2 regions of the Exiguobacterium sp. s40 genome follow, and region 1 is predicted to be linked to the other one. Evidence: a T-box and tRNA genes for the amino acid it is inferred to sense, from the RefSeq annotation. Region 1 holds a T-box; the other holds one or more tRNA genes.
The links. The T-box of region 1 lies ahead of KNP02_RS07910 (valine--tRNA ligase). A T-box ahead of a tRNA ligase gene usually reads a tRNA of that ligase, here a tRNA-Val.
Positions count from the first base shown of each region.

Region 1 (16,399 bases):
AGACGCAGACGCTGAACTTCTTCAACATCAACGATGAGATCATGTTCGTCGACGTTCCAGGCTACGGCTACGCGAAAGTTTCGAAGACGGAGCGTGAGAAGTGGGGCGTCATGATGGAGCAGTACTTGACGTCGCAAAGCGCCCTCCGTGGCGTCGTCCTCTTGGTCGACATCCGTCATGAACCGTCAAGTGACGACGTGACGATGTACAACTTCTTGAAGCATTACGAGATTCCGGTCATCGTCGTGGCGACGAAGCTCGATAAAATCAAGAAAGCGCAACGTCAAAAACATGAGGCGGCCGTCAAACGGAAGCTGCAGTTCGAATCGACGGACCGGTTCGTCGCCTTCTCGGCTGAGACAGCCGAAGGGAAAGACGAGGCGTGGAAAGCGATTTACGATTTGTTGACGCAAGACGAAGATTGAGCGAAGACGAGGGAACCCCCTCGTCTTTTTTGTTTTCAGGGTTACGCGAGCGGGTAATTATCGTATAATTGTCCTAATTACATAAGACAAGAGAATAGAGAACGAGGTGGAAAGATGCAAATCATGTTTCAGAACAAATGGTACCGCTTTTTATTTTGGACGCTGACGATTTTCTTGGTCATCTGGGTCGGGACGGAAATTTCATTCGTGTTCCAACCAGTCCAAGTCATTTTGGCGCTCGTCACGGTACCGCTCATCATTGCCGGACTTTTTTATTATTTTTTGGTCGGAATCGTCGACTTTTTAGAGAAGCGGATGGAAGGCAAACGTCCGCTTGCCGTCGGCATCACACTTGGAGGACTCGTGCTGATTTTTACGCTCGTCTTCAGCGTTCTCGGACCTGTATTAGGCGAACAAATCTCATCACTCGTCAATGCGTTGCCGAGCATCGCTAAAGAGTTTCAGGTGCAGGCGTTCGCGGTCCGGGACTCGCTCATGCAAAACGAGTTCTTGTCACGCTTCGTCGCCGAGAACGACGACATGTTCACCGAATTCACGAACAATGTCACGACGTACCTCGGAGATATCTTTGGGAATATCGCCTCATCGCTCGGCCAATTCGTCGGCTTTATCACCTCGGCCGTCATCACCATCGTCGTCATCCCGTTCATGCTTTTGTATATGCTCTTGGACGGAAAACGACTTCCAGACTCAATTGTGAAGCTGTTGCCGTCAAGCTATGAGACGGAAACACGTAAAATCTTGCATGATATGCACATGACGGTTCAAAACTATGTGCACGCGCAGTTGATTGTGGCGTTCTTCATCGGAATCACATCGCTCATCGGGTTATGGATTATCGGGCTGGACTACGCGATTTTGCTCGCGCTGTTCATGATGGTGACGAACATCATCCCGTACGTCGGACCGTTCCTCGGTGCGGCACCGGCCGTCGTCGTCGCCTTCATCCAAGATCCGATTAAAGTACTCTGGGTCATCGTTGTCATCATTATCGTCCAACAGATCGAATCGAACGTGATTTCACCGCTCATCCAAGGCAAGTCGCTCAAGGTACACCCGCTGACGATCATCATCGTCTTGCTCGTCGCCGGGAACTTGGCCGGGATTATCGGGATGCTCATTGCGGTTCCGTTCTATGCGGTGGCTAAAGTCGTCATTCAAAACATCGTCCGCATTTACAAGCTGAGGGAGCGAAAACATTACCTCGAAGCGGAAGAAGAAGAGAAACATGAGAGTCCAATCATCACCGATCCGTCGTCTCTGAAATGATTAAACAAGTAGAAATGGTCTCCATGTCCGTTTCTACTTTTTTCTGTCACAAAAAGTTCTTAAATTATTTCACAAAAATCGAACAGAAGATTATAGTTCCTAAATAAAAATTGTTATAATGTACGGTAGAGATGTGAAAAAGAAGAGACAACCGTCGGTGGATTTTGGATGAGGGGAAGAGGTACATGCATATTGTCGTCGTTGGACTAAATAACAAGACAGCCCCTGTCGCGATTCGGGAGCAGTTCTCGTTTGGGGAGCAAGAAATCGTGGATGCGATGATTGCACTTCGCGAAGAGAAGAGCATATTTGAATCGGTTATTTTGTCGACTTGTAACCGTACGGAGCTATACGTCGTTACAGACCAGCTCCATACGGGTCGTTATTATACAAAACGTTTTTTAGCGAATTGGTTTGATTTAGAGATGGACCAATTCACCCCTTATTTGTCGATTCGTGAAGGAGAAGAGGCGATTCGCCACTTGTTCCGTGTCACGTCTGGACTCGATTCGATGATCATCGGGGAAACACAGATTTTAGGACAAGTGAAATCGAGCTTCTTCCGTGCCCAAGAGAACGGGACGACGGGAACGGTGTTCAACAAGCTGTTCAAAGAAGCCGTGACGCTCGCCAAACGTGCCCATACTGACACGCAAATTGGGGAAATGTCGGTATCGGTCAGCGCGGCAGCGGTCACGCTCGCTCAAGAGATGTATACGTCGCTCGATGACAAACAAGTCGTCGTCGTCGGGGCGGGGGAGACAGGCGAGTTGACGACGCTCAACTTGTTCGAGGCCGGTGCAAAACAGATTGCCGTCTTTAACCGGACCGAGAGCAAAGCGAAAGCGGTCGCCGACAAGTTCAAAGGTAGGGCCCACTCGATTCGTGAGATTGCTTGTGGCTTGCTCGACGCCGATATTTTAATCAGCTCGACCGGTGCGAAAGAAGCGGTCATCGGCTATGACGATGTCGCCGCCGCACAACTGCTTCGCCGCGAACGTCCACTTTTGTTAATCGACATTGCCGTGCCGCGAGATATCGATCCAGCGGTCCGGGCGCTTCCGGGCGTCCATTTGTTCGATGTGGATGACTTGAACGGGATCGTCAACAAAAACTTGGCGGCCCGTCTCGTCGAAGCGGAGAAGATTGAAATCAAAATCGACGAAGCGATTCAAGAGTTCCAAACGTGGCTCGTCACACTCGGTGTCGTCCCGATCATGAACGAGTTGCGCGCCCGCGCCCTCACTGTTCAAGAAGAGACGATGGAAAGCCTCGAGCGTAAGCTTGACCATCTATCGGACCGGGATAAAAAAGTCATCGGCAAACATATGAAGTCGATCATCAACCAGATGCTTCGTGAACCGATCGACTACATCAAAGACGCCGCGGCGCAACCGGATGCGAACACACGTATCAACCAGTTCGTCGAGACGTTCGGCCTTGATGTCGACGTCCCTGACGTCGAGCCGGAAATGGAAGAGACAGAAGCGATGTCAGCGAAAGCACCACTCCGCGCTTTGATGCGCTAATACAAAACAAAAAAAGGCGGCGGATCTCGTCGCCTTTTTTGATGAAGGGGATATGGACTATGCGTAAAATTATCGTCGGCTCACGCCGCTCACAACTTGCGATGACACAGACGAAATGGGTCATCGAGCAATTGAAGAAAGCCGGGGCTCAAAACGAGTTCGAGATCAAGGAAATCGTGACGAAAGGCGACCAAATCGTCGATGTCCAGTTATCGAAAGTCGGCGGCAAAGGGTTGTTCGTCAAAGAGATTCAGCAACAAATGATTGCCGGGGACATCGATTTCGCGGTCCACAGCATGAAAGACGTCCCGGCCGAGTTGCCGGAAGAGCTCTATATCAGCTGCATGCCGAAACGCGTCGACGCCCGTGATGTGCTCATTTGCGAGAACGGCTACACGCTCGAAACGCTCCCGGAAGGTGCCGTCATCGGGACGAGCTCACTGCGCCGTGGTGCCCAAATGCTCGCCGCTCGCCCGGACTTCGAGATTCAATGGATTCGGGGCAACATCGACACGCGCCTCAAAAAACTCGAGACAGAAAACTTCAACGCCATCTTGCTCGCCAAAGCCGGGCTCGAGCGCATGGGTTGGACGGACCGCGTCGACTTCGAAGCGCTTGACGCCGATATGATGGTCCCGGCCGTCGGTCAAGGCGTTCTCGCCATCGAAAGCCGGAAAGACGACGCTGAAGTGACGAACGTCTTGCAACTCCTGCATGACGACGTGACGGCGAAAGCGGCGACGGCGGAGCGGACGTTCCTCAAGGCGATCGAAGGCAGCTGCCACGTTCCGGTCGGCGGTTATGCGACGGTCGACGGGGACGACGTGACACTGACGGGCCTCATCGCCTCGGTCGACGGGAAAGAAGTGCTCCGTGTGACGAAGACGTCGACTGACGCGGTCGCACTCGGGAACGAGGTAGCAGACGATCTTCTTGGACGCGGCGGGCGCGAAATTCTCGCCTCGGTCAATGCGTGACGTCTGGTACACAGGGACAAAACGACTGACCGCTACGCAACGAGCCCGGCTCGCCGCGAGCGGTCTTTCCGTGCATCACGTCCCGCTCATCGAGACGAGATTGACACATCGCGAGATACCGATTCACACATTCGATTGGCTTGTCGTGACGAGCCAGACGGCGGTGCCGGCGCTCCGTGACGTCCCGCGCGACGTCCAGGTCGCGGCCGTCGGGGAAAAGACGAAACAAGCACTCGAGGCCGAGGGATTCACCGTCGCACTCATGCCGAAGACGTATACGGGCGAGGCGCTGTTCCGCGACCTCGCGGACGTCGTAACAGCAGACGAGGTCGTCTTGTTCGCCCGGGGCGACTTGGCGAACACGGCGCATATGACGCAACTCGCAAACGTCCACGACTGGGTCGTCTATGAGACGATCGGCCGTGAACTGACAGAGACGGAAGTCGAGGAGCTCGAAGGAATCGAGGCGCTCCTCGTCCTCAGCCCATCCGCCGTTCGAGCGCTCACGCCGTACCTCGAGCATTTCCATGGGACGTGGTACGCCATCGGTGAAGTGACCGAGCGCGCCGTCCGGGAAGTGTCGACGTTACCGGTCCGAGTGCCTGAGTGTTATACTATGGATGCATTAATACAGTGTATAGGGGAGGATTTTTCATGAACCAGTTCGACCGTCACCGTCGCCTTCGTTCATCGAAGTCAATGCGTGCACTCGTACGTGAAAACCATGTTCGGAAAGAAGATTTGATTTACCCGCTCTTCGTCATCGAAGGGACAGACATTAAACGTGAAGTCAGCTCGATGCCTGGCGTCTTCAACTTCTCGCTCGACCGTCTCGAGGACGAGATTAAGGAAATCGTCGACCTCGGCATTCAATCGGTGCTCTTGTTCGGCGTGCCGGAACATAAAGACCCGGAAGGTACGGAAGCGTATCATGACCACGGCATCGTCCAAGAAGCGATCCGTAAAGTGAAAGAGTGGGCGCCACAGCTCACGGTCATCGCCGACACGTGCTTATGTGAATACACGTCGACGGGCCACTGCGGTATCGTGAAGAATGGTGACGTCGATAACGACGCGTCACTACCACTTCACGTCCAGACGGCCATCACGCAAGCGCAAGCAGGTGCTGACATCATCGCACCGAGTTCGATGATGGACGGCTTCGTCGCCGCCATCCGTGAAGGGCTCGACCAAAACGGGTTCAACCATATCCCAATCATGAGTTACGGCGTCAAGTACGCATCGGCGTACTACGGACCGTTCCGTGACGCAGCGCAATCGGCACCTGGTGAAGGCGACCGCAAAGGCTATCAGATGGACCCGGCCAACCGCCGTGAAGCGTTCCGTGAATCACAATCGGACGTCGAGCAAGGCGCCGACTTCATGATCGTCAAACCAGCGCTCGCGTTCATGGACATCATCCGTGACATGCGCGATTCGCTCGATATGCCGATCGTGGCGTATAACGTGAGCGGAGAGTACGCCATGGTCAAAGCGGCTGCTTTAAACGACTGGGTCGATGAGCAACGCATCGTCATGGAGACGATGGTCGGCTTCAAACGGGCCGGTGCGGACCTCATCGTCACGTATTTCGCAAAAGATGTCTGTCGCTATTTGGAAGGAGACTACGCATGACCTACAAACAAACACGCTCAGAAGCGGCGTTCGAACAAGCACGTCCGCTCATGCCGGGCGGGGTGAACAGCCCGGTCCGTGCCTATAAATCAGTCGGCATGACGCCAATCTTCGCTGAACGCGGTGAAGGCTCACGCGTCTACGATATCGATGGCAACGAATATATCGACTACGTCCTCTCATGGGGACCACTCATCCTCGGCCACCGTGACCCGGTCGTCACGAAGGCGATTCAAGAGCAAGCCGAGAAAGGCTGGACGTTCGGGACACCGACTGAGCTGGAGACGAAAATGGCCGAGCTCGTCATCGAGCGCGTCCCATCGATCGAGATGGTGCGCATGGTCAACTCGGGTACGGAAGCGACGATGGCGGCACTCCGCCTCGCACGCGGGTACACGGGCAAGACGAAAATCTTGAAGTTCGAAGGCTGCTACCACGGTCACGGCGACTCGCTCCTCATCAAGGCCGGTTCGGGCGTCGCGACGCTCGGTCTCCCGGACTCACCGGGCGTGCCGAAAGACTTGGCGAGCCAGACGCTCACGGTGCCGTACAACGACTTGGATGCCCTTCGCGTCGCGTTCGAGAAGTTCGGTGACGACATCGCTGGGGTCATCGTCGAACCGGCGGCCGGCAACATGGGCTTCGTGCCACCGCAACCTGGATTCCTTGAAGGACTCCGCGAAATCACTGAACAATACGGCGCGCTCCTCATCTTTGACGAGGTCATGACCGGGTTCCGGGTCGGCTACAACTGTGCCCAAGGTTACTTCGGCGTGACGCCGGATTTGACGTGCCTCGGAAAAGTCATCGGCGGCGGCCTTCCGGTCGGTGCCTATGGCGGGAAACGCGAGATCATGGAACAAATCGCGCCCCAAGGACCGATTTACCAGGCGGGGACGCTCTCAGGGAACCCGCTCGCGATGATCGCCGGCTACACGACGCTGTCGCAACTTAAGCCTGAGCACTACGCCGAGTTCGAACGCAAAGCGGATCGTCTCGCCGAAGGCTACACGAAAGCGGCCGAAAAGTATAACATCCCGCACGACACAAACCGGGCCGGATCGATGTTCGGATTCTTCTTCACGAACGAGAAAGTGACGAACTTCGAGAAGGCGAAGACGGCGAACCTCGACCTGTTCCGCGCCTACTATCAGAAGATGGCGGGGCGCGGCGTGTTCTTGCCACCGTCACAGTTCGAAGGATTGTTCCTCTCGACCGTGCACACAGACGAAGATATCGACTTGACGCTCGCAGCGGTCGAGGCGACGTTCAAAGAGCTGCAACAAGAGTTTTCACTGTAATCTTGACGGAAACAGCTTCTGTCGCTACAATTGTTTAACAGATACGAACAAAAGCTACGATGAGGAATAGTACGCCAACAACATCCTTTTTCAGAGACGCGGCCGCTTGGTGCGAGGCCGCGAAGGATGGTGCGGAAGTCGCCTCGGAGCTGACCTTTTGAACGAAGTAGGAAGGTCCGGTCCATCGACCGTTATTCGATTTTGAGGGCGCCACCTGTTGGCGAACTAAGGTGGTACCGCGGAAGATACGGCTTCTTTCGTCCTTAGCGTTAAGGACGAGAGTAGCCGTTTTTTTGTCCACATTATTAGAGGAGGTTGGGCATATGGCCAACGAGACAAACGAAATCACCATGCCGACGAAGTACGATCCAAGTGCGACGGAAGCGAAATGGTATGACTACTGGTTAGAGAACGACGTATTTAAAGCAGACGAGGATGATTCAAAACAGCCGTACACGATCGTCATCCCGCCACCGAACGTCACGGGGAAACTTCACCTCGGACACGCGTGGGACACGACGCTCCAAGATTTATTGACGCGCCTCAAGCGCATGCAAGGCTATGACGTCCTCTGGCTCCCAGGGATGGACCACGCCGGTATCGCGACACAAGCGAAAGTCGAACAGAAACTCCGTGAGGACGGCATCATGCGTTACGACCTCGGACGCGAGAAGTTCCTCGAGAAGACGTGGGAATGGAAAGACGAGTACGCGGACACAATCCGTGCCCAGTGGTCAAAACTTGGTCTCGGTCTCGACTACTCACGTGAGCGTTTCACGCTCGACGAAGGACTTTCGAAAGCGGTCCAGGAAGTGTTCGTCCGTCTCTATGAGAAGGGCTTGATTTACCGCGGCGAGTATATCGTCAACTGGGACCCGGCGCAAAAGACGGCCGTCTCGGATATCGAAGTCATCTATCAAGAAGTCGAAGGCGCATTCTACCACATGAAGTATCCGCTCGCTGATGGCTCAGGCCACATCGAGATCGCGACGACGCGTCCGGAGACGATGCTCGGCGATACAGCCGTTGCCGTCAACCCGAAAGACGAGCGCTACGCGCACCTCATCGGCAAGACGATCATGCTTCCGGTCATGAACCGTGAGATCCCGATCGTCGCTGACGACTACGTCGACATGGAGTTCGGTACAGGTTGCGTCAAGATCACACCGGCGCACGACCCGAACGACTTCGAGATCGGGAACCGCCACGAGCTCCCACGCATCCTCGTCATGGACGAAGGCGGCAAGATGAACGAGAACGCCGGCAAGTACGAAGGGCTCGACCGCTTCGAATGCCGCAAGCAACTCGTGAAAGATTTGGAAGCAGACGGCACGCTCGTCAAGATTGAGCCACACACGCACTCGGTCGGTCACTCGGAACGTTCAGGCGCAGTCATCGAGCCGTATCTTTCGAAACAGTGGTTCGTCGACATGGAGCCGCTCGCGAAAGCAGCGCTCGAAGCGCAAGGACATGACGATACGAAAGTCAACTTCGTCCCAGAGCGGTTCGAAGGCACATACCTCCGTTGGATGGAGAACATCCGTGATTGGTGTATCAGCCGCCAACTCTGGTGGGGTCACCGCATCCCGGCTTGGTACCACAATGAGACAGGTGAGATTTATGTAGGTAAAGAAGCACCGGCGGACAGTGAGAACTGGCATCAAGATGAAGACGTGCTCGACACATGGTTCTCGTCAGCGCTTTGGCCGTTCTCGACGATGGGCTGGCCGGATACGGACTCGGCAGACTTCAAACGTTACTTCCCGACGAGCGCGCTCGTCACGGGTTACGACATCATCTTCTTCTGGGTATCTCGCATGATTTTCCAATCGCTCGAGTTCACTGGGAAGCAGCCGTTCAACGACGTGCTCATCCACGGTCTCATCCGCGACTCGGAAGGCCGCAAAATGTCGAAGTCGCTCGGTAACGGCGTCGACCCAATGGAAGTCATCGACCAATACGGCGCGGACTCGCTCCGCTGGTTCCTCCTTACGGGATCGACACCAGGGAACGACCTTCGTTTCTATTGGGAGAAAATCGAATCGACATGGAACTTCGCGAACAAGATTTGGAACGCGAGCCGTTTCGCCCTTATGAACATGGACGGCATGAAGTATGAGGATATCGATTTGTCAGGTGAGAAGACGCTCGCCGACAAGTGGATTCTCACACGCTTGAACGACACGATCGACCAAGTGACGCGTCTCGTCGACAAGTATGAGTTCGGCGAAGCCGGCCGTTACTTGTACAACTTCATCTGGGAAGAGTTCTGTAACTGGTACATCGAGATGGCGAAACTCACGCTCTACGGTGAGGACGAGGCGGCGAAAGCGACGACACGTTCAGTGCTCGCCTACACGCTCGACTCGATCATGCGTCTCATGCATCCGTTCATGCCGTTCCTCACAGAGGAAATCTGGCAGCACTTGCCGCACGAAGGCGACTCGATCGTCCGTGCGAGCTACCCGACACGTCGCGACGAGCTCCACTTCGCGGACTCGGTACCAGCGTTCGAAGCGGTCATGAACGTCATCCGTTCGGTCCGTAACATTCGTTCGGAAGTGAACGCCCCGATGTCGAAACCGATTCAGCTCTTCATCGCGACGAGTGACGACACGACACAAGGTTACTTGAGCGAAAACGAAGCGACAATCGGCAAGTTCACGAACGCGACCGAGCTCGAAATCGGACGCGGCTTGGCGGCTCCAGACAAGTCGATGTCGGCCATCATGACGGGTGCGGAACTGTTCATCCCGCTCGCCGACCTCATCAACTTCGAAGAAGAGATCGCCCGTCTTGAGAAAGAAGTGGCGAAGTACGAGAAGGAAGTCGAGCGCGTTCAGAAGAAACTCGGCAACCCAGGCTTCACTGGCAAGGCACCGGCTCACGTCATCGACGAAGAGAAGGCGAAAGAGAAAGACTACCTCGACAAACGTGACGCAGTCCGCGCCCGTTTGGAAGAGTTGCGTAAATAATGAATCAACCTTCTTTGGAGACTTGTTCTCCGAAGAAGGTTTTTTTGTCGTTTGGTGGAATTTAGGAGAGGAGACGATATAAAGGTGGTGTGACATGAGACGAATCGGAATGATGTTAAGTTTGGCTGTGATGGGATTGAGTGGGTGTGTGGCGGAACGAGCTGAACCGATCGAACCGATGGAATCAGGAGTGACAATTAATGAAAGTGCAGAAGAGACGTCTTCCAAGGATATTCCCGTAACGACGGACAAAGAAGTGTTCGGCTCGATGATTGAAGACGTGCCGAAAGGGACCGTTCGACTAGTCGATGCGGTCACGTCCCAATACACGCTTCAATATACAGATGGCACGTCCGAGCGACCATCGAAAGACGGTGTGATTTATGAAACCGTCATCGATGATCTCGGGCTCATTGCCATTAAGTTACCAAACCGCGACGATTCGTTCGGCGTATTCAACTATTCACGGGGCGAGGAGTGGAGGTTGCACGGGATTCAAAACTTTACGATTCCCGAGGCGGCCGAAAAAGTCCGACACGGGTTGGACTTGCCTGAAGAAGAGCTGTTTGTCGACAACTTCGAGATGAGTCAGCTCGAGCGGCCGGTGGAGATGTGGACGTTGTATGATGAGACGCAATGCATCACGATTTTAGTGACCGATGCTTTCAGTGTGGCTGACGGAGAATTGATTGAACGGCGTGACGTTTCGAATGAGCGGTATCGCTTGAATCAACCGGAAGGGAACGGCTTGTTTTATGTAGACCAAGGCAAGCTCATTGTCGTGACGGGCAATGTGTCGGAAGAGGTGTTGCTCGACCTCTCGGACTCGCTACCGGAGGCGTGGTCGGTGAATTTTCCGATGAACTGATCATACTTGTGACATCAATTATTCAAGAGGAGGGAATGCCATGCCATACACACACGAATTCGGTGTATTGGATTCAACAAATCGTCAATCATCATATGAAACGTATACACCTGAACACTTCGATTGTGTCTCGGTGGATGGGGAGTGGGTGGATGAGTTTATCGAGGAGCTGAACGAGATGCGCACGTATTTTCACTCCTATGACCGTCCTGGATTCGGATTAGACGAATGCGGGATTACGCTCATTCCATATGAGTCACTGGCGCTGTTCTATCAAGTCGTCAAAGCGATGATGTACACGCATGAGTCGGAACAACTGAATCGACTTATTTCCAAAATCACACAAGCCCAAGTAGACAAGAAGGACATGATTCATTTCGGACTATAAGTCTATAGAAAAGAACAACCCCGAGCATCGTCATCGATGTTCGGGGTTTCGTTTGCGTTCGATGTAGATTATGCCAAATACAGTGGCGGCAAACAAAGCATGCAAGAGGAGCGGTTGAGGATAACCAAAGCGGAATAGGTGCATGGCATAGACGACATAAAGGATGCTTCCGAATCCTACCAAGACGGAATAAAGAACTTTCATACGTCTTCTTCCTCCGGTTCTGTCCAAAATGGAAGACGACCGGTTGTCACGAAATACGAGGACGTGAGCAGGACGCCGATTGCGAGTCCAGTTACTTGCGGCTGAATCGGCTGACCCGTAAATGACAGATAAAAACTGTAGATGAGATAGGACGTGGATAAGACGATGATTGCCATGAGCAAGAGTGTCATCTTCATTTCGATTCATTCCATTCAAGGTTATTCAAATGTCTCATCAAGGTGGAAAAGGAAACAGCAAAGAAAAAGGCAGGCATTAGCCAGGCCCAGTCATCTATGAATGGGCCTTGCAATAGCTCGATTGACATCAAGCAGGCAAACCCTAACGCAATGAGTGAAGTGAGTAGAAGCATGTTGAACCTCCTAAAAGTGATGTTATCCACTTTACGCTCGAAAATGAAAAAGGTTCCAAAAAAACCATCCCGCGAAAGCGAGACGGTTCATGTGCCACAAAACGTCTGATATGGATACGTCCGTGGCGGTCCAGGTGAGACATAGCGTCCATAGTCGGCTTCGTAATCGTACGGCTTCCGCAATACGTCGAGCAGTGCGTGGGTCGGCTTGAAGTCACCGCGTTCGGCTGCCATGAGGGCGGCCTCGACGTGATGGTTGCGCGGGATGACGGCCGGGTTGTGCTGACGCATGAGGCGGATGACGTCCTCATCCGGGAGACCTTGTTCCCCGAGTCGTTTCCGCCAAGCTGCGAGCCACGCCTTGCCGTCGTCCTGGTTGGCGAAGGCGAGTGCTTCGGTGTCGCCGAGCGTGAGGGCGCGGAACGTGTTCGTGAAGTCGGCCTCGGTTTCCATCATGAGCCGGAGCAATTCGTCCGTTAATGCGTCGTCTCCGTCTTTTCGCACGTAGAGTCCGATTTTATGGGCGAGCCCTGTGAAGTAGGCGTCTTTATACGTTTCCGTATAGTCGTTCAACAGCTTGTTGGCGATATCGACGGCCTTTTCTTGTGTGTCAGCGAGGAGCGGGAGCAACGTCTCGGCGAGGCGGGCCAAGTTCCATGACCCGATATACGGCTGATTCGCATAGGCGTAGCGTCCCTCGCGGTCGATTGAGCTGAAGACGGTATTCGGGTGATACGTATCCATGAACGCACACGGGCCATAATCGATCCCTTCACCGCTGATGAACGTGTTGTCCGTGTTCATGACGCCGTGGATGAATCCGACGAGTTGCCAATCCGCAATGAGCTTCGCTTGGCGGGTGATGACGCGGCCGAGGAACTGTTCATAGCGATTCGGCTGTCCTTCAAGGTCAGGGTCGTGACGATGAATCGCATAGTCGGCGAGAGCGATGACGTCATCAATCGAGCCGGCCGCAGTGGCATATTGGAACGTACCGACGCGTAAGTGGCTCGTCGCGACGCGCGTCAAGATGGCACCATGCTTCGGGCCTTGACGCATGATCGGCTCACCGGTCGTGACGACGGCGAGCGCCCGGTTCGTCGGGATGCCGAGCGCGTGCATCGCCTCACTGATGAGGAATTCACGCACCATCGGACCGACGGCGGCCCGTCCATCACCGCCACGCGAATACTCGGTCGGACCTGATCCTTTCAATTGAACATCGAAACGCTTTCCGTTCGGGGCGACATGTTCCCCGAGCACGAGTGCTCGTCCGTCACCGAGCATCGTGAAATGGCCGAACTGGTGGCCGGCATACGCTTGCGAGAACGACGTATCCGTCTGGCGATTACCGGCAAAGAGTGCGACGTCTTGACGTGCTTCGGAGTCGAGTCCGAGCGTCTTGGCGAGTGCTTCGTTCCACAGGACGAGTTCGGGCTTGTCGACCGGATGGACCGGTCCTCGGTCGTAAAAAATATCACGGAGATCGAGGTAGGTCGCCTCGAAGTTCCAATTGGTTGTCATGGTGATTCCCCCTTCTTCGCCTCGAGTATAGCACAGCCGATTCCTTGCGTAGCGCTTCGCGAATTTTGGTAAGATGAGGGGGAAGTGTGAAAACAGGAGTGATGGAAGATGGAGACGAGACTAGACGTATTGGAATGGCTGAACGGGCAGCTGCGGTTCGGGATTAAGCCGGGATTGAAACGAATCAAGTGGATGCTGAACGCGCTACAAATCAAGGAGTTACCGTCGATTCACGTGGCGGGGACGAACGGGAAAGGGTCGACGGTCGCCTTCTTGCGGGCCATGGCGATGAAACAGGGCTTGAACGTCGGGACGTTCATCTCGCCATACATCATCCAGTTCGAGGAGCGAATCATGTTGAACGGGGAACCGATTCGAGAAGAGGACCTCGTCCAAATCGCCAACCGGGTCCGTGACTGTGCGAGCTCGTCACCGGAGACGTTGACGGAGTTCGAGCTGCTGACCGTCATGGCGTGGCTCTATTTCCACGAGCAACAACCTGACCTCGTCATTTGGGAAGTCGGTCTCGGCGGTCGCCTTGATTCGACGAACGTGTTGACGCGACCGCTCGCGACGGTCGTGACGTCGATCGGGCACGACCATCAAGGGATTCTCGGCGACACGCTCGAAGAGATCGCGCTTGAGAAGTTTGGCATCATGAAGCTGGGCGTGCCGATGTTCCATAGTTTGACGGATGAACGGCTGATCACGTTGCTCAAGCGACAAGGAGAGGCGATGGACGCGCCGATTCACGACGTCACACCACTCGTCACGTCAATCGAGGACGGGACCGACACGGTCGTCACTTATGACGAGATGAAGTCGGTGACGCTCGGATTGACCGGACACCATCAAGCGTATAACGGGGCGTGCGCCGTCGCCGTCGCGCGCCACCTCGGCTGGAAGGCGGAAGCGATTCGAGCGGGGCTCGAGGCGGCACAACACCCGGGTCGCTATGAGCTCATCTCGAGACAGCCCCGCATCGTGCTCGATGGGGCACATAATGCGGAAGGGGTCGCCGCGCTCGTTGAACAGTTGAAGCTCGAGCGTGACGTGACCGTCCTCGCGGCCATTCTTGCCGACAAGGACCGAGAAGCGATGATCGCGTCGCTCCAGATGGTGGCGGGCGTCTATGAGACGACGTTCGATTTTCCGCGTGCCCGGACGAAAGACAGTCTGATTGCGGACGGTGCTCGTTACGTGGACTGGCAGGATTGGTTGGCTGCGTGGTTCGAAGCACCGAAATCCGAGACGCTCGTCGTGACCGGGTCGCTCTACTTTATCAGTGAAGTCAGAACCTATTTCCAAAGTTTGAAAAAAACCGCTTGTGAACAGGAAGAAAAAGGGGTATGAATTAACTGAAGAAGTGTGATGACAAACCGACTGGAGGCACAACGATGAAGAGGCAGCTAAGATCCAAGTACGGGTTCCTCATAGTAATAGGGATGGTCTTATTGTTGTTCGCGTATACATCAACGTTTGCGAATAACGGGAACGGAAGAGGAAATGGGAACAATAACGGCAATAATGGTAACGGTAATGGAAACAAACAGGGCATTGTTTTTCAAGCGGATATTAAAGATGAGACAATTCGAACAGTTACACCAGAAGCTGTGCTCATAGGAGACAGTTTTGATTTGACGTATGACTTGTCATTGAATAACATTCTTGATTTTACAAACGGTCCGAACATCAATTCTTACAAGTATGTAGAATGGGCTGTGACAATTGAAGAGACAATTCCAGAAGGATTATCTGCAGTCGTAACTCCTTCAACAGCTCACAATTTAAATTTTGATCCTAAAACACGTCTCTTAACGGGAACAATCAATGTACTCTGTGGAAAGAAAAACTCCGGACTTGAATCTTGTAATGATTATAAGAATGCAGCATTCTCTGACCTCATCACCGTCAAATTGATTGCAGAAAAACCGGGTAGTTATACGTTCGAAAACGGACGGTATGCCTATTCGTTGGAAGCTGACCATTCTGGGAATGGGAGCGGTGCGCAAAAACATAATCGTTCGTTCACTGATGCTGGGAGTGGCTTCACAAAAACGACGGTGACGGTAGAAGAACTGAAAATCAACGTTCCAAGTGAAACGACGATTTATTTGGGGAATTCAAAAACGGTAGAAGCTAACTTATCGACTGTGAAAGCGGCGATTCCACCAAATGCGAAACTCACATGGGAAATTGATAAGTCCAGTTTCGTAAATCAAACGAATTCAACGAATCAAAGCGTTACGTTAAAAGCGTTGGATGCCGGTGAGGCGACTGTGAAAGCCGTTTATGAATACGCGAACGGTCAAAAAGTTAAATCAAATGATATGAAGGTTGTCGTAAAACTACCGGATTTATCATTAACTACAAATGATCAAGAACTTTGGGTGTACAAAAATGAAGCAGGAACATTGGTTAAGCAACAGACTTTATTGACATTGGAACAATTGGTGGAAGATAAACAAGCTCTTGCCAATCCGCTTGCTGTAAAATGGAACGCTGATTCGTCCGCCTTGAAAATTCTCTCAAGTCAAAACACGTCTGCTACCGTACAAGCCGAGCATGGGAGTACGAGCAACGTTTCGGTCGTTGCGAAATTAAAGGATTATATCGGACAGACGATGCCTGTCTTGATTAACGTGAAAGAGTATCCACAAAAAGTCTCGACACCGAACGTCATTCTCTACATGACAGACAGCCCATATAGCTATCCGGTCAAATTCTGGCCGGAGACGGCAAACGTGACGGGTTACGGTTTGACTGTACTCGAAGGAACGGATGTCATGACCGCAAAAGATGGCGTATTGACACTCTTGAAGCCGGGTATCGCGAAAATCGGTCTGGTCACAGAGGACGTCAGTGCATCATTTAAAGCAGGAGAAGGTCCGAAAATCATCAGCCAAACGTTCT
Region 1 covers NZ_JACSLC010000006.1:154,887-171,285, forward strand. The annotation lists gene yihA (ribosome biogenesis GTP-binding protein YihA/YsxC) at 1-425, shown strand, start outside; gene KNP02_RS07880 (AI-2E family transporter) at 540-1,715, shown strand; gene hemA (glutamyl-tRNA reductase) at 1,901-3,244, shown strand; gene hemC (hydroxymethylbilane synthase) at 3,304-4,221, shown strand; gene KNP02_RS07895 (uroporphyrinogen-III synthase) at 4,178-4,879, shown strand; gene hemB (porphobilinogen synthase) at 4,876-5,856, shown strand; gene hemL (glutamate-1-semialdehyde 2,1-aminomutase) at 5,853-7,157, shown strand; T-box leader at 7,205-7,425, shown strand; gene KNP02_RS07910 (valine--tRNA ligase) at 7,481-10,132, shown strand; gene KNP02_RS07915 (hypothetical protein) at 10,227-11,000, shown strand; gene KNP02_RS07920 (short-chain dehydrogenase) at 11,041-11,388, shown strand; gene KNP02_RS07925 (hypothetical protein) at 11,589-11,789, opposite strand; gene KNP02_RS07930 (hypothetical protein) at 11,786-11,962, opposite strand; gene KNP02_RS07935 (protein adenylyltransferase SelO) at 12,050-13,486, opposite strand; gene KNP02_RS07940 (bifunctional folylpolyglutamate synthase/dihydrofolate synthase) at 13,595-14,839, shown strand; gene KNP02_RS07945 (hypothetical protein) at 14,884-16,399, shown strand, end outside.

Region 2 (16,399 bases), on a different contig from region 1:
AAAATCCGTCTCAAGCATGAGACGGAAGGGTTGTTTTGAATCGAAAGCGGGAAAGGAATAATAATTGGTGTCTGCCCATCTGCGGACAGTTACTTTGTTCGACGTCCTCTTGAAAGGAGGGAGAGCTAATGCGTATCGGGAAGTTACGGATGTTGCTAGAACAGTACGGCGAAGCCACGCTTCGCGATGTGATTGTCGAGATGTATCGAAACATCCCTAAAACCGTGATTGAAGAGAAAGACATCGACTTTATGGTCAGCCAGTTCACACGATATAAAGAACAAAAATCGTCAGACGAACGTCATTCGCTCTCACAAACCATCGTCCTCGCTGAACGTTTTGTCGAATTGGCTTATGATCACTTATATGTAGTCCCGAACCAAGTGATGAGTGAACGTGACCAAAAAAATTGGTACATTCATGCGAAAAAAATCATTCGCGATTTAGCCTATTACGCGGATGACGAGTCCGAGGCCCGGACGATGTACGAAGAAATGTTTTTGTTGCTGTCGTCTTCAGCGGGAGAAGAACCGCTCTTCACAACGAGCGATCCTTTCCGGTTGTTAAAATTGTCTCAAACCACGATGTTATCCCAACTGATTCAGTATTATCAACTTGATGCCCCCACGACCGCCGTTTGGATCGATCGTTCCTTATACACCGCACTCCATGTCCCAAAAGATGTTGACTCGACTCGGGTCGACCTGCTCTCGACACTCCTCGATCAATCTTATAACTCGTCCGAATGGAATTTGCTCCGTGAACGTTTGACCACGTTGTGCGACCGCACATTAGCCAAAGCCCACACAGACGAGAACGCCCTTGCCGACTATCAAGCCTTAAAGATGCTTGAGCTGGAATTACTCGTGGAGCGCGGCCATTTATCAGAAGCCGAACAAAAGTTGTTCGCCGAATATATCCCTTTCTTCTCCCATCGTTCAGAACCGTTCAAAGTATATGTGAATATGCTCGAAAGTCGTGGCCATGCGAATGAAACGAAACGATTGCGACGACTCGCCAAAGAAAAACGAATCCAATTTTAATCATACAAAAAAGGGAGTCAATCGACAGCGTCGGTTGACTCCAAAACATGATATGAACGAGGGGTGTTCATCTGAAAAGGAGGGGAAGTTGGTGCAGAACTTCCTTCCTACACGTTTAGTATAAATCAGATTTGAAACCGCTTCCGATTCAGATATTGCATTTTTGTGAACGTTTTCACGTTATTCAATCGCATTGATAATCCCTAGCCCAATCACGGATAATAATACAATCAATACAAAAATGAACACCATCTCGTTCGGGGAGCGAAACCCTTCATATAGTTCTACCGCTTCGTCAACGATGACGTTCTCATGGACAACGATCGGATTCGTTTCCGCCTGCGCCGTATGCGGTATACCCATCAACACTACTGCTAATAACCAAAAACTTATTACGTATCGCATAGTCGTCTCCTTGACTCGTTTCTTACCCATCAGTATAGCATGTCTTTTTCATTTAACATGAATTGGATTGTTCTACGTTTTAACAAATATCACACCCTGTTTCATCCTCCGCCATCAAACCTCTTTATGTATGTCTTAGCCAGATAGAGTCTCGTCCTTGAGCCATTTCCACGTCAAATCGGAAAGATTTTTGGGTGTTTTTTGAAACAAATACGCCCTTGATTTCCCAATAAATGTTCATCAATTTAATACGAGCATTTATATGTGGTAACGCTTACAATTTAAGGGTATCTCATTTTATATAGAAAGTAGGACCGCTCGGATGAAGCAGACCTTTACAATCAAAGAAAGTCGTGAACTTCCACCCCATCTTCGACCATTGCTCCACAATCTTTATCCCCCTCAGCACGTCCCGAATCTGTTCAGCTTTCCACCACAGTGCTCGTTGTATACCGGTTGGCTAGGAAATGAGCTCATGGCCGCCATCACCGTGGATTATCGTGACCTCCCCACCACCCAACAGATTCGCATGACTGATGCAGCCTATACAAACTTCGCGGCATTGCGTGGGTTGATCGATCGCGTCTTGTATCAATTCCATCCGCATATCGGACAAAAAACGATGGTCTCTTTAAATGTCCAAAACGCAAAGGCACTTCAACGACTCGATTCGTTCACCGCCATCGGGTTCACACCTCATCTTGAGTCGACCGTTTATGATTTACCTGTACTACCGTTCCAAAAAGAGACATACGCGCAATGGCAACTCTGCCTTGAGCATCCGGAAACGTATGCGTTATGGTCATCGACCCGCAATCAGTACGCCCGTCTTTTGCCAGGCGCCTTACCGGTTTCGGCTAGAACCATCGACGAATGTCATCGAAATCAAGGTGCGTTCCATTCATTGAGACGGAACGGTGCTGTCGTGGGCACGATGTATAGCCGAATCGAGTTCTCGCGCTTGCATATTCATGAGCTCCACATGACGTGCGACTCATTCACGACCCGAGAAGGTCTCTCGTTCCTCCAACAATCATCTTTCATAAAGTTGAAAAAGATTCAAGACGTCAAGGTCACCGTGACATCGCTCCAACCAAGCTTGCGAGACGCCCTGCTAAAACAAAAAGCCACCCAAACATCTGTTAGCACTCATACATTTTTAAAAGAATTGGTCCCTTATCCTTCTGTACAGTAAACAGTAAAAAAAACACGAAACGTTCTGGGTCCTTCATCGGACTCGTTCGTTTCGTGTTTTCATTCGGCAGCGTTTGTCGATTCCATCGCGAGCGGTGGCATCTGTTCAAAAAGATCGGTTCTAAGTCCTGTATCGCGCCGATCCAACGATTCGATTCGATCGAATTGGATCTCGCGGTCCGCCACGCTGAACCAATAGGTGATATGTGGCTCGTCTGTAAAACGCAGGGCATAATTGGAACCGTTCAAATGAAAGTCCACTTCCGTCGACAAGATTTCAGCAGGACCAATTTTTTTATGTGTCGTCAATCGTTCCAGGACGACTTGTTCTTCATTGATCCGATAATCGACAAACGTCGCAAGTGAGAGTCCAAACACAAATGACACCAGCGCGAACGCGCTGATCAATCCAAGAGTGATCTTTCCGTTCATTTCGCCGTCCCTCCCTCTTTCAGTATATCGGATTCCGACAAAACGTTGTGAAGTGACATTTTGTTCAAGTTTCGTCAAACTAGAGTGTGAGGAGGGATCAAGATGCACATTGACCATACCGGAATCGCTGTCCGTGATTTAGACGAAGCGATTTCATTTTACACGACCGTCCTACAAGGGAAGCTCGTCGATCGCTACACAAACACAGCGGTCGGCGTCGAGACGGAAATCGCCGTCATCCACGTCGGTGACGATGTGATTGAACTGTTGTTGCCGACGAGCCCAACGAGTCCAATCGCCCGCTTCATGAAAGCACGAGGCAAAGGCGTCCACCATATCGCCTACCGGGTTGATGACTTAACCCAATCGATCGAGTCGCTCAAACGAGACGGCATTTCCTTTTTAGAGGACACGTTGCGGACGACGGCAAAAGGCCGACGTCTCATCTATATGGACCCACGTCATTCGGGCGGCGTCATCGTCGAACTGTGCGACTATCCGACAACAAACAAGCAGTGAGGGAGCCCCTCACTGCTTTTGTAATGCCTGCTCGATGATATCACGGTTTTTTGTCTTCAACCGTTCGTTGTGCGAGGACACCATCGCCGCTTTCGTGGCGTCCGGATCGATGAACGTCTTTGCACGGTTGACGGCATTGGCCGCATCTTGGAAAGCACCGGCAATCAGATGGACTTTCCCTTCATGCGTTAAGATATCGCCCGCTGCATATAAACCTGGCACCGATGACTCGCTGCTCGCATTGCCTTTCACGTAAAAACCATCCACCATCTCGACTTGTAACTCGCAATCACCGAGCAGCGCCGTATCCTGCTCGTACCCATGGTTGATGACGACTTCGTCGACTTCTACGAGATCACGTTCCCCCGTCCCGCAATCGACGAGCGAAACCGCATGAATCGTCGTCCCATCCCGAGAGATGAGGTCTTCGATTTGCGTATGCAACCGACAGTCGACACGGCCACAAAGCAATTTATCGACTTGTGACTCATGTCCCTTGAGCGCTTCTTTCCGGTACGTTAAAATGACGCGCTCAGCAATCGGTTCGAGCTCATTGGCCCAGTCGATGGCACTGTTGCCGCCCCCTGAGATCAACACTGTCTTTCCTTTGAACGCCATGAGCGATTTGACCGTATAGTGTAAATTCGAGACCTCGAAGCGCTCTGCCCCGCTGATATCGATTTTCTGTGGTTGTAGGATGCCGCTTCCTGTCGCGACGATGACCGTCTTGGAAACATGCTGTCCATGTGTCGTATCGAGTACGAAATGGCCTTGGTTGTCCTTCGTCATCGATTCGACTTTCTCTCCGAGCACGACGGTCGGATCAAACGTCAAGCCTTGTTCCACCAATTGTTCGATAAGGCGAGCACCGGTCGTCGGTGTGACCCCGCCGACGTCCCAAATCATCTTCTCTGGATAGACATGGATTTTGCCGCCGAGATGTGGTTGAAACTCAATCAATTTCGTCTTCATCCCACGAAGCCCACTATAAAACGTCGCATATAGTCCGGCTGGTCCGCCCCCAATAATCGTTACATCATATACATCTTGTTCGCTCATCGCCCTCACCCTTCCTTGAAACTCCAGCGCCATTGATTCTCATTCTCATTCACTATACCTTGAAACACGTCTGTCGACAATCTATTTTGACATCAAACAAACATTGACACGATGTGTGGCACTTGCTATAGTAGATTCGATATTGAGAATCATTATCACGGGCGTCATCTACGGAAAGGGGAATCCATCATGTCACGGATACATACGACAGATATCGAGGTCGGATATGGCGACAAGACGATTGTAAAACAATTGAGCTTGTCGATTCCCGACCATAAAATCACGACGATCATCGGACCGAACGGCTGTGGAAAATCGACGCTCTTGAAGGCGATGACCCGGATTCTTTCTCCGTCTAACGGTTCAGTCCATTTGGACGGAGCCGACATCGCCAAATGTAACACGAAAGAGATCGCCCGAAAAATGGCGATCCTGCCGCAAACGCCAGAAGGTGCCGGCGGATTGACGGTTGGAGAACTCGTCTCCTACGGCCGGTTCCCTTATCAATCCGGATTTGGCCGCCTTTCGAAACATGATCATGAAGTGATTGATTGGGCGCTTGACGTGACCGGGACGCTCGCCTATAAAGACCGCAGCGTCGATGCCCTCTCAGGCGGACAACGTCAGCGTGTATGGATTGCGATGGCGCTCGCCCAAGAGACCGATTTGATTTTCTTGGATGAACCGACGACGTATCTCGACTTGGCCCATCAGCTCGAAGTACTCGAACTGCTCGAGACGCTCAATCGAGACCAAGGACGAACCATCGTCATGGTCCTCCACGACTTGAATCAGGCCGCTCGCTTTGCCGATCACATCGTCGCGATGAAAGACGGCGAAGTACTCGCGACAGGAACGGCCGAAGAAGTCATCTGTCCGCTCGTCCTCAGACAAGTATTCCACATCGATGCCATCATCGGTCGCGACCCGCGGACCGAGAAGCCGATGTGTCTCACGTATCACTTGATCAAAGAAGAGACAAACGAAGTGAAACACGACAAACAGGTCGCCGCAGCACTGCTTGCCAACGCGCATTAATCGGCTGAGCACTACTTAACGTCCCGCACATTGCGAGACGTTTTTTCATTCAGCGTGCGTTTTTGGGGAGGAAGACGCGGGTATTGAGTGGAAGATACTGAGAAAGGAGGCACGCTATGGATTGGTTAGACGGGTTCTTCATTCTCATCTCAGTCGCTTGGCTATATGAAATTTGGCGTTACCGAAATCGGTCCGAGCCGACCGACGGCGCCAGTGAGCACGCCAGTTTTTACATCGTTTCATTGATCATGGTCATCGTGTTCGCGGTTTCCATCGGATTATCCGTCTGGACAGATGTACGTCAAACGCTTCCCCAACGTCTGCTCGGACTCGGTTGCTACGTAGCCGGAGTGTCGCTCCGCTATTGGGGCATCGGGCAGTTGCGCCATCAGTTCACCCGTCACGTCGTCGTCCGTCCCGAGGATGAACTCGTCAGTTCGGGGCCGTATCGCTATTTACGTCACCCGCTCTACACAGGGCTCTTGTTTATCACACTCGGGTTTTCACTTTACTTCACGCATTGGGGCATCGCCTTATTCGGCACATTCTCGATTGGTTTAGCGCTGTTATGGCGAATTCACATAGAAGAGAAGATGCTGACCTCTCATTTCGGGAGCGCGTATCGAACGTGGGCCAAATCGCGTAAAAGATTGATCCCGTTCATCTATTGAGCAACAATCGCTGAATAAACCAAAAACATGCACGCCGTCAATCGATGACGGTCGTGCATGTTTTTTATACAGAGAAGCGTCCGAGCAGACGGACGATCATAAAGCCTGCCCCAAATGAGAGGATACTGAGCACCCACATGAGCGTCGTGTCCGGGAGACCCGGGAATACGACCGCGAGCGAGCCGATGACGAGGCCTAAAATGACGGAAAACGTCATGCCTGGAAAATGGCCGAGCAAATAGCGGATCACTTTACTGCTGACGATGAAACCGACCGCCACCCCAAGACCGACGATACCGATGATGAGAATATTCAAGTTCGATAACGCACTGATGACGGTTGGATAGACCCCGATGAGAAGCAAGACGAACGAGCCGCTAATCCCTGGTAACAACATGGCCATACTACCGAGCCATCCTGAGAAGAACAACAGGATCGCCGTACTTGTGGAAAGTTCTGTAATGATGGCCGTATCCGTCGGTTTAATGATAGCCATGCTCGCCACAAGAATGGCCCCGATCGCCATGGCGACGATATGTACCGGACGCATGACCGCACGCGATCGAAATTCAAACAGGAGCAACGGGATTATCCCGAGAATCAACCCGATGAAAAAGAACTGGGTCGGCTCGTAATATTCAAGCAGCAAAAATTCGATTACGCGGCTAAGACCTAAAATCGCACCCGCCATCCCGATCCCGAGCGGAATCAAGAACAAGATATGCTGTTTCCAATGTCGACTGAAAATCCCACTGATCGCTTCGATCAACCGGTCATAAATTCCTAAAATAACTGCAATCGTCCCACCACTGACACCGGGAATCAAGTCACTCGTCCCCATCGCGATGCCGCGCAGGATATTTTTCCATTCCATACATGATCTCCTTTTTCACTACTGATTCATTTCAAGCATTTAGTATAGCCGAGTCGCAATCATTTTGCATCGGTTTTAAGACTGATAATTGACCGATTGACGGTTCAGTCAAAGCGCGAGCGCCATATAATCAAACCGTCCTCCGGAGATATCGATTTCTTTCACTTTTTTGAAACCGAGCCGCTCATATAACCGCCCGGCTGCCGGATTCGTCTGGTCAACGTTGAGCGTGACTTGTGGGATGCCTGTCTCACGGGCATGGTCAATCGCTTGTTGAATCAGTTTCGTCCCGATCCCACGGCCGCCGAACGACGAGTCGACAGCGACCGAATCGATATAGAGCACATCCCCTGACGTTTCGACGTCTAACGTGTCCGGTTGCCCTTGGGTCCGGAGCCACGCCTTGATCGGTTCATCCAACTGCGATGCCCGTTCCCCGTGGTAGGCAATCAGAATGCCCGCCATCACTGTCTCGTTTTCCGCCACCCAAACGTTTTCATAGCTCAAGCGGTTTCCGGGCTGACCAATCCACATCGAGAGTCGTTCGAGTACTTGTTGTTGGTCTGACGTACCGGTCAACGAATACGCAATTTCGTGAATCGCCGCGTAAACGAGCGGTGCGATTTGCGTGCTGTCATCCGGTGTCGCTTTTCGAATATTCATCTTTATCGCCTCCATCCATCAGTCTAGCACAAAGCTTCTTTCAAAGGGTTTGTCGGACAGTGAAGTGTGGGATGATACAAACAGAAGGGAGGAATAAGTAATGAAAGCAATTTTGACAGGCATGAACGGGACGGTCGCCCCTGTCGTCGCCCGTACATTAAAGCGGCACGGCATCGAGCCGGTCGCGTGGGACCGCACGAAAGTGTCCACATCTGACGAGGCTGAGATGCGAGCCTTTATCGAATCGGTCCGCCCGACTTATTTTCTTCATATCGGCATGGGCGCCGCCGAATGGGCCGATACGCTCGCACGCCTATGCGGGGAATATAAAATCCCCTTCCTCTTCACGAGCACCGTCTCCGTCTTCTCCGACAGTGTGACGGGACCAATCACCCCGGACACACCGCCCGATGCAACAGATGAATATGGTGCCTATAAACGGGCGTGTGAAGAAACCATCGCCCGGACTAATCCTGGTGCCCAAATCGTCCGCCTCGGTTGGCAAATCGGGGACGGTCCCGGTTCGAACAATATGATGGATTATTTCGAGACCGAGATGAAGCGAAACGGTGTAATCGTCGCGAGCGCACACTGGTACCCGTCCTGCTCGTTTTTAGAAGATACGGCGGACGCCTTGTTCGAGATTTTGACGAAACGTGGGCCGGGACTGTATCAATTGAACGGCAACCCGAGCCATTCCCTCTATGACATCGCACTCGGCTTGAAAGAGTTGCATGACACATCATGGCAAATCGAACGAACCGACGAACCGAAACGGGATAACCGTATGGTCGACACGAACATCACAATCCAACCGATCACGAAACGGTTAGCCTTGCACACAAAATGAGTCGCCTCTCGGCGACTCATTTGCGTTCAACCTGTTTCAACACGAGCCCGCTTTTCGGCAAACTCGGTAAGTCCACAAAACTATAACTAAGGTCTTGAGACGGTACCTCATAGCGATAGCGGTTCAAGAACACGTCGATCGTTTCACGCATGATGGCGATCGTCACATGTTCCCCGGCGCAGCGATGCCCAAAATCCACATCCCCGCCACCTTGAGGGATGAACGTGAACGGGCTCTCGGTCCAACCTTTGAACCGGTCTGGATTGAACTGTTCGGGTTCGGTCCAATGCGCTGGGTCGTGGTTCGTCCCATACAAGTCGAGCAAGACGAGCGTCCCTTGCTCGAACGCAAACCCATCCCATTCAAAGTCCTGTTTGACGCGCGCAGCCGTCACCGGGAAGAACGGATAAAAGCGCCGGACTTCTTGGACGAACCATGTCGAATCCGTCTCGCCGTAGGCCAACCGGGCACGAGCCTCCGGAAACTGATGCAACGCGAGCACAGTGAACAAGACGTAAATCGACACCGCCACGGTCGGTCGTATAATATTGATCACCTCGACCGCCACGACGTCAGCCGGAAGCAATTCCCCGGCCTCATCACGATGCCATGAAAATTCATACAGTGCTGTCTGTTCGTTCGGAAGCAACCGGTTCGTCCGCACTTCCTCGACCATCTTCCGAACCCAAGACTCGGCCGACGACCGGGCCGCTCGTCCACGTATGTGCTTTGGTCCAAGGGCCGTTCCCGATTCGAACAACAACCGCATCTCGTCCGTCCGCTGTTTCACTTCATGCTCACCGAGCGGGACCCCAGCCCATTCACAAACGGCCCGCATGAGGACTTCTTGCGCCATATCATAGAGCACTGTTTCGTCTTCGGTCGCATCGAGCGCTCGTTCCCATTCACGGCTGACAAGTCTCGTCAGTCGCTCGATATTTCCTGGGAACATGAGCGACATGAACATCTTTTTTCGATGTGCATGCGCCGCACCGTCCAACGTCTGCACCCCGTCCTCCCCGAACAACGTCTTCAGCAACCGCTTCGGTGCCGCGTCTTGCCGAACGAATTTGTCCGCGTCATAAAATAAAGCGGCTGCCTCGGCACCACCGAGACAGATTGCTCGCTCCCCAAGCAAACGCGTTTCGAATAGGTTTGACTGAAAGCTTTTTCTGCGGTTCGGGACATACAAGTAGCCCTCCCGGAGGAACGCCAAGCTATGGTCGAGCCCTTGTTCTTTCGGGATCGGTCGTGTCATGATGTATCATCCTTTCCAACTTTTCTATAGAGGATGTTCCCTTGTTCTTAGCGAACAAACCTATAAAGAAAGGAGGCGGGCGAATGCTCTCATTTATTTTGACGTTTCGTCGCATGTTTCGCGGAATCTGGCGCGGTCTGAAAGACGCTGAGTTTCAAGTGTTGTTCAGTCTCGCCCTCCTGACCATCGTCTCGGGGACACTATTTTATTCACGGTTCGAGGACATGCGTTGGCTTGACGCCTTGTATTTCAGCGTCGTCACGCTCACGACGATCGGCTATGGGGATTTCGTCCCGACGACCGATCTCGGTAAAGTGTTCACGATTGGCTACGTCATTACTGGTGTCGGCATCATGATCGGCTTCATCACCAAAGTCTTTGACCACCTCCAGCAAGCGCGACTCGAAGAGGTCCGCAAACGAAACACGCCACCGTCTCCTTGAAGACGGTGGCGTGTTTCGTTAAGATGCTTTTCGATTTCGATTTTCGAGCTCGAGTTGCTGATTGAACCGTTTCGTCTCGGCGATCACGACACCCGACAAGAACAGCAGACCAATCAAGTTCGGGATGGCCATCAAACCGTTAAACACATCGGAAAGGGCCCAGACCAAGTTGAGGTTCGTCGTCATCGCGCCGAGTCCGGCCACGAGGACGAAGGCGATGCGATACGGAATAATCGATTTCTGGCCGAACAAGTAGTGAATCGAACGTTCTCCATAATACGACCATCCGAGCACCGTCGAATAGGCGAACATGACGAGGCCGATTGTCACGATATATCCGCCAGCCGGCCCTAAAAATTGCTCGAACGTCGCCGTCGTCAACGCGACCCCTTCGAGCCCCGATCCGATTTGTCCGCCCATGACGAGCGTGATCCCTGTGACCGAACAGACGATGAGCGTATCGAGGAACACTTGCGTCATCGAGACGAGTGCCTGACGTCCTGGCATATCCGTCTTGGCCGCCGCCGCCGCGATTGGGGCCGATCCAAGACCGGCCTCGTTCGAGAAGACGCCGCGGGCCACCCCGTAACGAATCGCCGCCCCGATCGCTCCTCCACCAATTGCCTCGGCGCTTAACGTGCTGCTGAAGATGAGTGAAATCGCATCTGGAATGAGCGTATAGTTCATAATCATAATCAATAATCCACTGCCGAGATAAAAGACGATCATGACCGGTACGAAGTAACTGACGACGCGTCCGATCGATTTGACACCACCTAAGATGACCGCACCCGTGAAGATCATGATCAAGATACCGGATACGTAAAGCGGCACATCAAACGTCGTTTGGAGTGCCATCGCCACCGAATTCGTCTGTACCCCGTTTCCAATCCCGAACGCCGCGAGGGAAGCGAACGCCGCGAGGGAAGCGAACCCCGCGAAGGCGACGGCGAGCCAGCGCTGTTTCAAGCCGCGCTCCAAGTAATACATTGGTCCCCCAGCCATTTGTCCCCGCTCATCAGTGACCCGATATTTGACCGCGAGCACGGCTTCCGCGTATTTGGTCGCCATTCCGAAGAAACCGGATACCCACATCCAGACGATCGCGCCTGGCCCACCGAGCACGACGGCCGTCGCGACCCCGACGATATTCCCCGTACCGACCGTAGCCGCGAGCGCGGTCATGAGTGCTTGGAAGTGACTGATGTCCCCTTTCGATGACTTGTCCTGATTTTTAGAGAATGCGAGCTTCAATGCGTAAGGCAACTTCGTGATTTGAATTCCCCCGAGACGTACCGTCAAATAAATGCCTGTCCCCACAAGCAAAATCAATAACGGTGGTCCCCACACAAAGTTTGAAATCGTACCGATGAGTTCACTGAACGATTGACCCAAGTTGTATTCCCCTTTCCCCGTATGTAATGAGTACATCTCTATTTTTTCAGAATACTTAGAAGATTGTCAAAAGTATTGTGATAAAACAAGTCAGAGAAAGAGGGGCTGTATCTAAAACAGCGAGCCGTCGATTAGACGTCTCGCTGAGATGGGGGTTTTTCACGTTGTAACGGCGCCTTCCAATCGAACTCGTCCGGCACGTAGTCGAGCCCGCCCGAATGGAACGGTTGGCAACGCATGAGCCGGCGCGTCGTCAAATAACCACCTTTGAGTGCACCATGTTTCTCGATCGCCTCGATCCCATAATGCGAACAACTCGGATAAAACCGACACGTCGGTGGTTTCAACGGAGAAATGAAGCGTTGATACCCTTGAATCCCCCGGACTAACACTCGTTTCACGTTTCATCGCCTCCTGATTGATTACTGCCATGATAGCTCGACCGGTCCGACTTGTCATCCGTGACGTCTGCGACAATCCAGTGACAAGACGGTGTCACGTTTTTCCTTTGTTTTACAATTTGAGCACGAGAGGCGCTATTTGACGCATCATTTGTTATGATAGGCAACATGTACACGACCGAATCTATATGAAGAGGTGACGATTATGAATATTTTAATGGTAGGAGCAGGATCGATGAGCGAGTCACTCGTCCGCGGATGGTTAGCCTCAGGTCTGTCTCCTGAACAAATCACGATGACGAACCGGAGTGACCGGACACGTCTTACAGAACTTCACACTGAGCTCGGCGTGCAAATCGTCGACGAAGAGGATGTCAACGCGTATGACATTGTCGTCCTTGCGATGCAACCGGACGGAGTGCTTCCATATGTAAGCTCGAAGACGTGGATCACACCGCTCCTCGTCTCCGTAGCGGCTCATATCGAACCGAGCGAAATTGAAGAGGCGTCAGGTCTCCCTGCCGTCTGCGCGATGCCGAATACGCCAGTGGCTTATCAAAACGGGATGACCGGGCTCTGGTTCGGACCCGAGACCGATGATACGGTCCGCGAGACCGCGACGGCTTTGTTTGAGCGTGTTGGTCGTACAGCTGTGACTGATGCGAAGACGATGTCGGCCTTTATGGCCGCCGCCGGTTGCAGCCCCGCTTTCTTTTACGAGATTGTCGGGTCGATGACACCGGTCTTGACGGAAGCAGGATTTGACGAAACGACGGCCCGCCAAATCGTCGCCCAGGCGATGAAAGGATCGGCTGAACTGTTGCTTCACGAGACACGCCCGACGAACGACTTGATTGCGGACGTGGCCGCGCCAGACGGTCCGACCGACCGCGGTGTCGGTGTGCTTCGCTCGCGCGATTTAGCAGACGTCATGGCTTCTGCCCTTCGCGAAAGTGCGAGAGAAGAAGTCGAACAACCGAAGAATTGAAAAAATCCGAGAAACGCATCGCGTCTCTCGGATTTTTTATTGGACGATATGTAAAATCGAGACGATGACCGCGACCATAAAGATTCCCGGCAATAAGTTCGCGACGCGAATCCGCGTGATGCCGACCAAATTTAAACCGATTGCGACGATCATGACACCACCGGTCGCCGTCATCTCTAAAATAAAGTCATCCATGAGCGACTCCGGGATGAACTTCATGATTTGAATAGCGAGCAAGGCGATTGCCCCTTGGTAGAAGAGAACCGGGACAGCCGAGAACATGACCCCAATCCCTAGCGTCGAGCTAAGGACGAGTGCCGTGAAGCCGTCAATCAATCCTTTTGTATAGAGGACATCATGGTCCCCGCGCAATCCACTGTCGAGTGCGCCGATGACGGCCATCGCCCCGATGACGAAGATGAGCGTCGCCGTGATGAAGCCTTCGGCGATACTCGACTTGCTCTTACCGCCGAGCCGGTGTTCCAATTGATAGCCGACCTCGTTCAACTTCTCATCGAGCTTCCACCATTCACCGAGCGCCGCCCCGATGACGAGACTGCCGATCACGATTAAAAAATTCTCACTCTTCATTCCCATTTGAATTCCAAGCAAGACGACCGCGAGACCGATGGCTGCGGTGACCGTCTCTTTCATTCGTTCGGGGATGCGGTGAAATAAAAGTCCAAGTAATGTGCCAATCACGATCAACGCCGCGTTGACGATTGTTCCGGTTAAGACCATTGTAATATTCCCCGTTTCTGTATGTATTGAGAGGAATATACCAACTGTTTATGTAGACTGTCAATTGAAAGAAAAACAAAAAAAGCCACTTCTCGCAAGAAGTGGCGTCGCGGAAACCCACGTTCCTATGGGTTTCTCATCGGGTTTGGCACCCAAGTGATTCTGACTGGGCTCGAACCAGCGACCTCTACCCTGTCAAGGTAGCGCTCTCCCAGCTGAGCTACAGAATCAGGTCGTGTCCTCTCTTAAGGACACTATTAATATATCAAGAAACTAATGCCTTGGCAACTGTTTTTTAAAACTTTTTTACTTTTTTTCAACGCGTCATTTCTTCCCGTTTCATATGGCGGCATAACCGCTCTAAATCACCGGCATATACCGAGACGAGCATGCCTTGATATTCGGTATCCCGATCCCAATGCAGTCCGTTCGCTTTCGCGACCCGTTGCGATGGGACGTTATCCGGATGAATCAAGGAAATGATCTCTTTCTCACCTTCTTCGAACGCATGACGCATAAGGCGAGCCGCTGCCTCGCGTCCGTAGCCCATATGCCAATGCTTCGGCGCCAACCAATATCCGACTTCAAGTTCAATCGTGCCGTCGAGTTCATGGAGCAACGTGCCGGCATGACCGATCGGCTCGTCATTTTCATGCGACATCAATTTAAGCAACCCGGTTTGACGACCCGTCTGATAGCGGGCCAACTGGCGCTCGAACCACTCGATCGTCTGTTCATCCGTATATGGCTTTCCGTCCGGGCTAATAAAACGCATCACGCGCGGATCTTGGAGTAGCGATTTCACGAAATAAAAATCAGCAATCGTGTAAGGTTCGAGTCGTAGACGCTCGGATTGCAGTTTGATATGACTCATCGTCCCCGCCCCTTTCGTTCACAGTCTGAACTATTCAATTCCCGTTTTTATTCGAAGCTAATCCTGATCATGCGACAACTTTCAATCCGATGACGCTTCCGATAATAAGCAATAAGAAGAAGATACGCCACCGGTCCCGGGATTCGTTCAAGTACAGCATGCCGAGCACGACCCCGCCAGCCGCCCCAATCCCGACCCAAATCGAATACGCCAATCCGAGCGGGAGCGTCTCGAGCGAACGCGACAACAAATAAAAGCTTAAGGCAAACGTTCCGACCGACAAGATCGACCATTTAACAATCTGATAGCCTTTTGATTTACCCATCCAAAAGACGGCCATCATCTCAGCAAGACCCGCACCAATCAAAAATACCCAACTCATGCCGACTCACCTCCCGTCACTTGTTTCAGTCCGACCACACCGATCAGAAGCGTGATGATAAAGACGAGCTTCATCCCGGTGAGCGCCTCGTCGAACAAGAGCGCCCCGACGATGACCGTTCCGACGGCTCCGATGCCGGTAAAGACGGCGTACCCCGTCCCGGCCGGTAAGGTGCGGAACGACATCGCCAACAATCCAAAACTCACAATCAATAATAGAATCGTCATCACGCTCGGACCGAGCACCGTGAACCCGTTCGACAGCTTCATCGTCGTCGCCCAAACGATTTCGAGCAGACCGGCGAGCACGAGCCAAACCCAGGCCAGTTGATCTTGTTTCATGTCCAACCGACTCCTTTCTTGAAAATCGTGAATGCGGCCCGTTGCCGTTTGACGCGATTCGTCTCAAGCGTGAAGAGCGAAAGAAGCGCCCCATCTAGAAAACAATAGTACGCGTCATACACGTCCTCGAGTGACTGTTCGGGTAAGGCGCCTTGCTCCATCGCCAATCGAAACTGTTCTTTCTCGAACGCTTGCAGTTCCGTCTCGACCGAACCGAGCGTCGTCTCGATGAATGATCGCAACTCGGGCGGTGGGACGAGCAACATCCGCTTCGTCAGCATCCACGTCTCCTCTTCTTCAAAGAAGCGAATCAACGCCTCGACGATCGCCTCGATCCGCTCAAGCGGCGCAGCGTCAACGGAAGCGTCCCGTGCCTCCTGCCAGATGTGTGCATAACGGTTCCCCATGTCCTCGACGACTTGCTTGAACAGTTGTTCTTTCCCTTCGATATGGGCGTATAGCGACGCCTTTTTGATGCCGACATCCTCAGCAAGCGAGGCGAGCGACAAGCCTTCATATCCTTCAAGCGCAAACCGGCGTCGCGCCGCCAGTTCGATTCGTTGTTTCGTATTCATCACAGATCGTCCCCTTTCTCTCTCACTACCTTACCTAACGAACGGTAGGTAGTCAATTGTACGGATTGCATTCTCCGGTTCCACCCGGCAAAATGGAGACAGTTGATGGGAAAGGAGCGCTTTATATGCTTGAGCAATTCAGCTTTACGTTACCGACCGAGACGACACGCGGACGGAAACGAATCGTCCGTGTCTATCGTCCCGACTTTGTTTCGGCTGACGAGCGGATCCCGGTCCTCTATATGTACGACGG
Region 2 covers NZ_JACSLC010000010.1:77,076-93,474, reverse strand. The annotation lists gene KNP02_RS10240 (hypothetical protein) at 129-1,043, shown strand; gene KNP02_RS10235 (hypothetical protein) at 1,224-1,448, opposite strand; gene KNP02_RS10230 (hypothetical protein) at 1,924-2,643, shown strand; gene KNP02_RS10225 (hypothetical protein) at 2,703-3,074, opposite strand; gene KNP02_RS10220 (VOC family protein) at 3,177-3,593, shown strand; gene KNP02_RS10215 (NAD(P)/FAD-dependent oxidoreductase) at 3,603-4,652, opposite strand; gene KNP02_RS10210 (ABC transporter ATP-binding protein) at 4,842-5,690, shown strand; gene KNP02_RS10205 (methyltransferase family protein) at 5,807-6,361, shown strand; gene KNP02_RS10200 (DUF368 domain-containing protein) at 6,426-7,235, opposite strand; gene KNP02_RS10195 (GNAT family N-acetyltransferase) at 7,344-7,898, opposite strand; gene KNP02_RS10190 (sugar nucleotide-binding protein) at 7,999-8,748, shown strand; gene cypC (CYP152 family fatty-acid peroxygenase CypC) at 8,765-10,006, opposite strand; gene KNP02_RS10180 (potassium channel family protein) at 10,090-10,449, shown strand; gene KNP02_RS10175 (alanine/glycine:cation symporter family protein) at 10,468-11,844, opposite strand; gene yidD (membrane protein insertion efficiency factor YidD) at 11,976-12,245, opposite strand; gene KNP02_RS10165 (pyrroline-5-carboxylate reductase family protein) at 12,451-13,233, shown strand; gene KNP02_RS10160 (DUF554 domain-containing protein) at 13,270-13,974, opposite strand; tRNA gene KNP02_RS10155 (tRNA-Val) at 14,132-14,204, opposite strand; gene KNP02_RS10150 (GNAT family N-acetyltransferase) at 14,291-14,848, opposite strand; gene KNP02_RS10145 (DMT family transporter) at 14,916-15,230, opposite strand; gene KNP02_RS10140 (DMT family transporter) at 15,227-15,556, opposite strand; gene KNP02_RS10135 (TetR/AcrR family transcriptional regulator) at 15,568-16,146, opposite strand; gene KNP02_RS10130 (alpha/beta hydrolase) at 16,272-16,399, shown strand, end outside.
Region 2: it has a tRNA-Val gene. The T-box ahead of KNP02_RS07910 (valine--tRNA ligase) is inferred to sense a tRNA for this amino acid. The anticodon was not compared.